Linked DNA regions of Sediminicoccus rosea. The protein of the gene in region 1 interacts with the protein of each later gene in a pairwise test. Links are inferred from orthologs where the notes say so. Each region holds a gene or a part of one and is shown on either strand. Other genes may lie near its edges.

Region 1 (5,132 bases):
TCGCCCGAGGCGCCGATCAGGGCAATGCTGCGCGGCGCCAGCAACTCCCTCATGACGCGCGCGGTGGCCGCTGCGAGAAGCTCTGCCCGAAGACGCCCTCGGCGATGCGGTTCTTCATCACCTCGAGGCTGCCGCCCGCGATCATCCAGCCGCGCGTGCGTCGGACGCAGTATTCGATCAGCAGGTCCTTCGAGTAGCCGGTCCCGCCCATGACCTGCATGGATTCATTGGCCGCCATCCAGCCCGCCTGGTTGCAGGCATACTTGGCCATCGCGACCTCCTGCCCATCCGGCAGCCCGCGGCCGGCATTGATGGCCGCGCGGTAGAGCAGCAGCCGTGCACTGTCGAGCGCGACCCGCATCTCCGCGAATTTCCATTGCAGCCCCTGGAACTCCATGAGCTTGCGGCCGAACTGCGTGCGCTGCATGGCGTGATCGCGCGCCGCGCTGAAGCAATATTCGCCCAGTGCCAACGCCCGCGTCGTGTTGCCCACGCGCTCCACGTTGAAGCCGCCGATCTGCTTCTTGAAGCCGCCGGGGCCGAGCAGCACCATCTCGGGCGGGATGTAGACATTGTCGAAGTAGAGGGCGCACCACTCCTCGTCATTCATGTAGAGGCTGGGCTGGCCAAGGCGGAAGCCCTCCATGCCGCGCTCCACCAGCACCGAGCCGATGCCGCCCACGCCCGGCCCGAAGCGGCAATAGATGACGAAGACATTGGCCTCGGCCGAATTGGTGGTGAAGACCTTCTGGCCGTTCAGCCGGAAGCCCTCGCCGTCCGGCGTGCAGAAGGTCTTGAGGTCGGTCAGCGCCGAGCCCGCATCGGGCTCGGTCATGCCCACCGCCGCCACCGCCTCGCCGGCCAGAAGCGGCTTGAAGAAGCGTTCCTTCTGATAGGGCGAGGCATACTCGGCGAAGGTGCGGAAGGCGCCGAAATTGCCGGCCTGCAGCACATCGGCGCTGCGCGGGCAGACCTGGGCGATCTGCTCCATGGCCAGCACGGCATCGAACACCGTGCCGCCCGCACCGCCATCCTCCTCCGGCAGCATGATGCCGAAGAGGCCCTGATCGGCCATCAGCTTCGCGACATCCCAGGGAAAGCCCACGGTATGCGCGCGTTCCACCGCGCCCTTCGCCAGGTGGCGCTCGGCGAAGCCGCGCACCACCTGCTGGAAGGCTGCCTGTTCCTCGTTCAGCTGGAAATTCACGTCAGACGGGATCCCAGCTGAAGACGTCGCCCGAGCGCTCCATCGGCACGAAGCTGGAGCGGAAGGCCGGCAGCGCGATCTCGGCGATCTTCTCCGGCGTCCAGCCGCTCTCGCTGTGCACCGAGCGGATCGGCCGGTTCTGGCTGAACAGGAACAGCTCATGCATGCGCGGCGCGAAGATCTGGCCGGTCACTTCCTTCGCGGCGTCGGAGGCGAGGAAGACCGCGAGCGGCGCGTTCTTCTCCGGGCCCATCTTCATGATGCGCTCGACGCGCGCCTTCTGCTCCGGCGTCTCGGCCGGGATGGAACTGGTCATGCGCGACCAGGCGAACGGCGCCAGGCAGTTCGAGCGCACATTGTAGCGCTTCATATCCAGCGCGATGGACTTGGACAGCGCCACGATGCCGAGCTTGGCGGCGGAGTAGTTCGCCTGGCCAAAATTGCCGATGAGGCCCGAGGTGCTGGTGATGTGCACCAGGCTGCCGCTTTCCTGCTTGCGGAAATGCTCGGCCGCCGCGCGGCTGACGAAGAAGCTGCCGTTCAGGTGGACATTGATGACCGAGAGCCACTCCTCCGGCGTCATCCGGTGGAAGATCTGGTCGCGCAGGATGCCGGCATTGTTCACCACGATGTCTACGCGGCCGAAGGCATCAATGGCGGTCTGGACGATCTTCTTCGCGTTCTCCCATTCGGAGACGCTGTCGGTGTTGATGACCGCCTGGCCGCCCTTCTGCTCGATGATGGCCTTGGTCTGCTCCGCCGGCGTGGCCGAGAAGCCTTCGCCACCCAGCGACGCGCCGATGTCGTTGATGACGACCTTGGCGCCCGCCTCGGCCATGGCGATGGCGATCTCGCGGCCGATGCCGCCCCCCGAACCGGTGACGATGGCGACCTTGTCCTTGAGCATCATGGCGCTTTCCCTCCGTGCGATTGATTCGGCGCGAAGGCTAGAACGCCATGCGCCGGGCGGGAAGGTGGGCTACCGCGCCGATGCTTCGCACCGGATGACGCAAGCGTTAGACACGCCAGCAAGAACGAGACTGCCGGGGTTTTTCAATGAACGAGGTTGTGTGGCTGGCCGCGCTTGCGGCGGCAATGGCGGCGACAGGCCTTGTCTCCGGCACGCTGGCGGGGCTGTTGGGCGTGGGGGGCGGCATCGTCATCGTGCCGCTGCTGTTCAACGTCTTTCCGCTCTTCGGGATCCCGGAGGCGATGCAGATGAAACTCGCCGTCGGCACCTCGCTCGCCACCATCATCCCCACCTCCATCGTCTCAGCCCGCAAGCATCGCGCGACGGGCGCGATGGATGAGGCGCTGCTGCGCTCTATCTGGCTGCCGATGATGCTGGGCGTGGCGCTGGGCACGGCGCTTGCGGTCCACGTGCGCGGCGAGGGGCTGACGGCCGTCTTCGGCATGGTGGCGCTGCTGGTGGCGCTGAACATGGGTTTCACCGGCGTGGATTTCCGCGTGGCGGACAAGCTGCCCGAGGGCCCGCCGCGCGCCGCACTCGGCATGGGCATGGGCTCCGTGAGCGCCATGATGGGCATTGGCGGTGGGACGCTGGGCGTGCCCATCCTCTCCATGTTCGGCTACCCGATCCGCGCCGCTGTCGCGACGTCCAGCGTGTTTGGCCTGATCATCTCGGTGCCCGCCACCATCGGCTTCATCTGGGGCGGTTGGAACGACCCGGGCGTGCCGCCCTACTCGCTCGGCTATGTGAGCCTGGTGGGCTTCGCGCTGATCGTCCCCACCTCGATCATCGCCACCCCCTGGGGCGTGAAGCTCGCGCACACCATCCCGCCGATCTGGCTGAAGCGCGCCTTCGCGATCTTCCTGGCGGCAACGAGCCTGCGGATGTTCTACAGCCTCTTCACCTGAGGCGGGTAGCCGCCACGTCGTTCAGACGTGGAAGCTCTCGCCGCAGCCGCAGCGGCCCTTCTCATTCGGATTCACGAAGACGAAGCCCGCGCTCATCGCCTTCACCTCGTAGTCCATCATGGTGCCGATGAGGTAGAGGCTGGCCTTGCGGTCCACCAGGATGGAGAGGCCCTTGTCCGTTACGCGCTCATCGCCCGGGCCCGCCTCGTCCACGAAGCTCAGGTCGTAGGCCATGCCGGAGCAGCCCTTGGTCTTCACCCCGATGCGCAGCAGCTTGCCCGCCTCCGCCTTCTCGTAGAGCTTGCGCAGGCGCTCGGCCGCGCTGTCGGAGAGCGTCATCAGGGGCGGCAATTCGCGCTTGACGCGCGGGGGGGCGGTGGTGGTGCTCATCGCGTGTCTCCCTCAGAACATGTTGAGCGCAAGGCGAGCATCCTCGCTCATGCGCGACTGGTCCCATGGCGGATCCCACACGACCTCGACCTCGCAATCGGTGACGCCGGGGATCTGGCGGATGGCTTCCTCGGTCATGCTGGGCAATTCCTGCGCCGAGGGGCAGGAGGGGGTGGTGAGGGTCATCTCCACCTTCACCTTGCCGTCATCGCCGAGCTCGATCGCGTAGATCAGGCCGAGTTCGTAGATGTCCACCGGGATCTCGGGGTCGAAGACGGTCTTGATGGCGGTGATCACGCCCTCTTCCGTTACGGCGGGCAGCGACTCGCCCGCTGGGGTCCAGCTGCCATGGGTCGCGTTTTCACTCACTGCTGGTCTCCTTCACGCCCGCAAGGGCGGCGTCGAGGGCGCGCCACGCCAGGGTGGCGCATTTGACGCGGCTCGGAAATTTCTTGACGACGGAGAGGATGGCGAGGCGGTCCAGCTCCGGGCTTGTCGCATCCAACGCCTCGCCCCGCGCCATGCGGGCCACGGCCTGTCCCATCGCCCGTGCCTCGGCCGGCGACTTGCCGCGCACGAGTTCCGTGAGCAGCGCGGCGCTGGCCTGGCTGATCTCGCAGCCACGGCCCTGGAACATCGCCTCAGTGATGACCTGGCCCGCGAGGTTGAGCGAGAGATCCACGCGGTCCCCGCACATCGGGTTGTCGCCGCGGGCCGCGGCTGTCGGGTTCTCCAGCCGGCCGCGATGGATGGGCGTGCGGGCAAGGTCGCGCAGCACCTTGGAATACAGGTCCTGCAATTCCTCGAATCCCGCGGCCCCGGCGGACATCACGCAAAGAACCTCCGCGCGTCGGTCAGCTTCTGCGCGAGGAAATCGATTTCCTCCCGCGTGGTGTAGAGGCCGAAGGAGGCGCGGGTGCTGCCGCCCTCCAGCCCGAAGCGCGCATGCAGAGGCTCGGCGCAATGGCGGCCGGCGCGGACGCAGATGCCCGAGCGGTCCAGGTAGGTCGAGAGGTCATGCGGGTGCACGCCGTCCAGCGCGAAGGCGAAGACGCCGCCGCGGTCCTGCGCGGCGCCCAGCAGCGAAAGCCCCTCAACTTCCGTCAGCACGCGCATCGCATGGTCCACCAAGCCACGCTCATGCGCCTCGATCGCCCCCATGCCGATGGCGTTCACGTAGTCGATCGCCGCATGCAGGCCGACTGCCTCGATGATGGCGGGCGTGCCCGCCTCGAATCGCGCGGGGGCGGCGGCGAAGGTGCTGCGCTCCAGCGTCACCGTCTCGATCATGTCGCCGCCGCCGAAGAAGGGCGGCATCGCATCCAGCAGCGCGCGCTTGCCGTAGAGCACACCGATACCGGTGGGGCCGTAGAGCTTGTGGCCGGTGAAGGCATAGAAATCCACGTCCAGCGCCTGCACATCCACGGCGCGATGCACCGCGGCCTGGCTGCCATCCAGCATGACCCGCGCGCCCGCCTCATGCGCCATGCGAATGATCGTGGCGGCCGGCGTGACCGAGCCCAGCACATTGGACATGTGCGTGATGGAAACGAGGCCCACCGTGCCATCGGCCAGTTTGGCCGAGAGGTCGTCCAGGTCCAGCTCGCCGCTGTCGGTCACGCGGACGAAACGCAGCCCGATGCCGAGCCCCGCATCC
Region 2 (3,762 bases), 2.4 Mb from region 1 along the record:
GGACCACATCGGCGTAGCTGCCGGTGGGCACGAAGCAGATGTCCTGGCTGTCCGGCTTCTCGGCCACCGCCACGCCCAGCCGCGCCGCGTGGGCGCGCACCTCGGCCTTGCTGGCGAAGCCGCCGAGCGGAAACAGCGTGCGTTCCAGCTGCGCGCGGGTGGTGTGGGCGAGGAAGTAGCTCTGGTCCCGCACCGGATCCACCGCCTGGTGCAGCTCCGCCCCCTGCGCCCCGTCCAGGCGGCGGGCGTAATGGCCGGTCGCCAGCATCTCGCAGCCGAGATCGGCGGCGAGCTCCGTCAGGTCGTGGAACTTCACCGTCTGGTTGCAGCGGATGCAGGGAATGGGCGTCTCGCCGCGCGCGTAGCTGTCGGCGAAATCCTGGATCACCGCGTCGCGGAAGCGCTGCTCGCGGTCCAGCACGTAATGCGGGATGCCGAGATGCTCGGCCACGTTGCGCGCGTCATGGATGTCCTGCCCGGCGCAGCAGGCGCCCTTCTTCTGCACGGCGGCACCGTGGTCGTAGAGCTGAAGGGTGGCGCCGACGACCTCATGCCCCTGCTCATGCAGCAGTGCGGCGACCACACTGCTGTCCACGCCGCCCGACATGGCGACGAGGATTTTCATGGGGTCTTGGCAAGCCCAGCGGCATCCAGCCCCTGCTGCCAGAAGCCCTGTTCCAGCCGCGCCGCCATCGAGAAGTCGCGCAGCAGCGAGGCGAAGCGCGCCTCCCCGCCATGGCTCACGCCCAGCGCGTCAATGCGCCGCGCGGCGGCTTCGGCCATGCTCTGGTAGCCTTCGCCGGCATAGCTTTCGATCCAGGACTGGTAGGGGTTGCCCGCCACCATCCGCTTCGGATCGGCCATGATGCGCCGCGCCACCTCGGCATAGCCCACGGTGCAGGGCACGAGCGCGATCTCAAGGTCCAGGATGTCCCCCGCGAGGCCGCGATCCAGCACCCAGCGGGTGTAGGACACCGTCTCCAGCGTTTCCGGGATCTGCGTGACCTGCGTCTCGGAGAGGCCCCATTCCGCGCAATACTTCAGGTGCAGCAGCGTCTCGTCCAGGATGGCGAGGACGGCGGCCGCCTTGTCGCGCATCGCCTGCAGGCTCTCGCCCTTCACAACCGCCAGCGCCTTGGCGCGCGCGAAATGGATCAGGAAGAGGTAGTCCTGGATCAGGTAGTGCTGGAAGGCCGGCAGCGGCAGCGTTCCGGCGGAAAGCTGCTGCACGAAGGGATGCCAGGTGTAGCCCGTCCAATCCGCGCCCGAGGCGTCACGCAGCCTGCGGAACAGGCCGCCTTCGGCGCCGAAGGCCAGCGGATCGGCCGTGGTCAGGTCAGCCGGCATTGCGGCTGCCGGCGGGCAGCTTGACCACCAGCCCGTCCAGCGCCTCGGTCATGATGAGCTGGCAGCCGAGGCGCGAGGTCTCCTGCAGGTCGAAGGCGAGGTCGAGCATGTCTTCCTCATCCTCGGTCGGCTCCGCCAGCTTGGGGAACCAGGCGGCGTCCACGATCACATGGCAGGTGGAGCAGGCGAGGCTGCCCTCGCAGGCGCCCTCGATGTCCACGCCATGGCGATGCGCGATCTCCAGCACGGACAGGCCGAGCGCCGCCTCGACTTCGCGGCGCGTGCCGTCGCGCTCGATGAAGGTCATCTTCGGCATGGTTCGATACTACTCCGCGGCGTGCTGGGTTGAGGAAAGGCGCTGCCAGGCGGCGCCGATCAGGGCGGCCGCACGGTCCATCTCGGCGGGCGAGGTAAAACGCCCCAGCCCAATCCGCAAGGTGGCCCGAGCCTCGGAATCGGGAATTCCCATCGCGCCCAGCACATAGGAGGGGGCGATTTCGGCCGAGGAACAGGCCGAGCCGGTGGAGAGGCAGAGATCGGGCAGGGCCGCCAGCAGGGCCTGCGCCTCCACGCCGGGGAAGGTCAGGTTCAGATTGCCGGCGACCCGGCTCTCCATCGTGCCGTTGATCCGCAGGCCCGGGATGGCGGCCATCAACCCGTCCAGCAGGCGCTGGCGCTGGCCGGTGATGCGGCCGGAATCCAGCATCCCCTCGGCGGCGGCGATGCGCGCCGCCTCCCCCATGCCGACCAGCAACGGCGCCGGCAGCGTGCCGCTGCGCAGCCCCCGCTCCTGCCCGCCGCCGCTGAAGAGCGGGGCGAGGCGAACGCGCGGCCGGCGGCGGACATGGAGCGCGCCCACCCCCTTCGGCCCATACATCTTGTGGCCCGAGAGCGAGAGCAGGTCGGCCCGGATTTCCTCCACGTCGAGCGGGATGCGGCCGGCCGCCTGGGCGGCGTCGGTGTGGAAGAGGGCACCCGCCTCCTTCGCCAGGGCGCCGATGGCGGCCAGGTCCTGCACCACGCCCGTCTCGTTGTTCACCGCCATGACCGAGACGAGCAGCGTGGGCACCTCCAGCGCCGCCCGCAGCAGGTCGAGGTCGAGCAGGCCATCGGGCCGCACCGGCAGGATCACCGGCTCGAAGCCCTCGGCCGCGAGGTCGCGCACGGATTCGAGGACGCATTTGTGCTCGGTGGCGAGGGTGATGATGCGGCGCGGCGCGCGGCCATCGGCGGCGGCGAAGCGCGCGGCGCCCTTGATGGCGATGTTGTTCGCCTCGGTGGCGCCGGAGGTGAAGATGATCTCGCGCGCGTCGGCGCCGATCAGCTCCGCCACCTGGGCGCGGGCCGCCTCCACCGCCTCCTCCGCCGCGCGGCCCATGGCGTGCTCGACGGAATGGGGGTTGGCGAAATTCTCCTCCCACCAGGGGCGCATGGCGGCCAGCACCCGCGGGTCGAGCGGGGTGGTGGCGTGGTGGTCGAGGTAGATCGGGCGGTTCGGGCGCATGATGGCACAGAGGTGGCCCGGCGCGGCCGCTTCGGCAAGCCATGCGGCTTGCGCCCGATCAAGGCGCGGCCGCCCGCGCCGTGCCAATCCCTCCGGGCCGGAGAAAAAAACCCCATGGCCCACCCCCGCCACGACCCCCTGACGCTCGCCCTGCATTGGCTGATCGCGCTGCTGATCCTGGGCGCCTATGTGACCAGCGAGCTCGCCCAGGGGCGGGGCGGGCCGGGCACCAACCTGCACGGCTCGCTCGGCCTCGCCGTGTTCGGGCTGAGCCTGATCCGGATCCTCTGGCGCGGCCTCGCCCCGCATCCCGCGCCGGTGCCGATGGGCGCCTGGATGGCGCGCGCGGCGCATCTCGCCCATGTGGCGCTCTACGTGACGATGCTGCTGGCGCCGGCGCTCGGCCTCGCGGCGCTCTGGGCGCGCGGGTCGGAGATGTCCTTCCTCGGCTTCATCCCCCTGCCCTCGCCGATGACGCCGGACCGCGCCTTCTCCCGCACGCTGAAGGGCGCGCATGAGCTCGCCTCCAACGCGCTGGTGATCCTCGCCCTGCTGCATGCCGCGGCGGCGATCTTCCACCAGTACATCCTGCGCGACGGGCTGCTGGAGCGGATGCTCCCCCGCAGGCGATAGACCACGCTGCGTTCACGCCGCAGGGTCAGGCCTCTCCTGGGCGGATAATTCCGCGCTTCGGCGATTCCGCCTCAACGCGTCTTCCTCTAGCCCCGCCCGGTCGAACCGAAGCCGCCCGTGCCGCGCTGCGTCTCGGGCAGCACCACCACCTCTTCCCAGACGGCGCGCGTCACCGGCGCGAAGACCGCCTGGGCGATGCGCTCGCCCCGCGCGATGGCGAAGGGCTCGGCCGCCGTGTTGAGCAGGATCACGCCCACCTCGCCGCGATAGTCGCTGTC

Evidence for each region. The genes of interacting proteins can lie anywhere in the genome.
Region 2: the proteins of R9Z33_RS14055 (region 1) and R9Z33_RS02430 interact in binary tests that used the Escherichia coli proteins (3 or more experiments, as listed by UniProt). The link is inferred for Sediminicoccus rosea from one-to-one orthologs.

The regions. Positions count from the first base shown.
Region 1 is NZ_CP137852.1:2,899,513-2,904,644, reverse strand. What follows is about bases 1,792-4,729. They hold R9Z33_RS14055 (HesB/IscA family protein), read right to left. Parts: upstream 3,476-4,729; coding sequence 3,107-3,475; downstream 1,792-3,106. Other genes in these bases: R9Z33_RS14040 (aminotransferase class V-fold PLP-dependent enzyme), read right to left, coding at 4,304-4,729; sufU (Fe-S cluster assembly sulfur transfer protein SufU), read right to left, coding at 3,837-4,304; R9Z33_RS14050 (SUF system Fe-S cluster assembly protein), read right to left, coding at 3,488-3,844; R9Z33_RS14060 (sulfite exporter TauE/SafE family protein), read left to right, coding at 2,264-3,085; R9Z33_RS14065 (SDR family NAD(P)-dependent oxidoreductase), read right to left, coding at 1,792-2,117. In the rest of the region: R9Z33_RS14075 (acetate--CoA ligase family protein), read right to left, coding at 1-53; R9Z33_RS14070 (acyl-CoA dehydrogenase family protein), read right to left, coding at 50-1,207; more of R9Z33_RS14065, read right to left, coding at 1,209-1,791; more of R9Z33_RS14040, read right to left, coding at 4,730-5,132. UniProt on the Escherichia coli protein: Is able to transfer iron-sulfur clusters to apo-ferredoxin. Multiple cycles of [2Fe2S] cluster formation and transfer are observed, suggesting that IscA acts catalytically.
Region 2 is NZ_CP137852.1:501,465-505,226, reverse strand. The notes cover bases 1-2,994. They hold R9Z33_RS02430 (ferredoxin family 2Fe-2S iron-sulfur cluster binding protein), read right to left. Parts: upstream 1,664-2,994; coding sequence 1,337-1,663; downstream 1-1,336. Other genes in these bases: R9Z33_RS02420 (cytochrome b), read left to right, coding at 2,966-2,994; R9Z33_RS02425 (cysteine desulfurase family protein), read right to left, coding at 1,673-2,851; R9Z33_RS02435 (TenA family protein), read right to left, coding at 622-1,347; mnmA (tRNA 2-thiouridine(34) synthase MnmA), read right to left, coding at 1-625. Outside these bases: more of R9Z33_RS02420, read left to right, coding at 2,995-3,484; dut (dUTP diphosphatase), read right to left, coding at 3,571-3,762. UniProt on the Escherichia coli protein: Ferredoxin are iron-sulfur proteins that transfer electrons in a wide variety of metabolic reactions. Although the function of this ferredoxin is unknown it is probable that it has a role as a cellular electron transfer protein.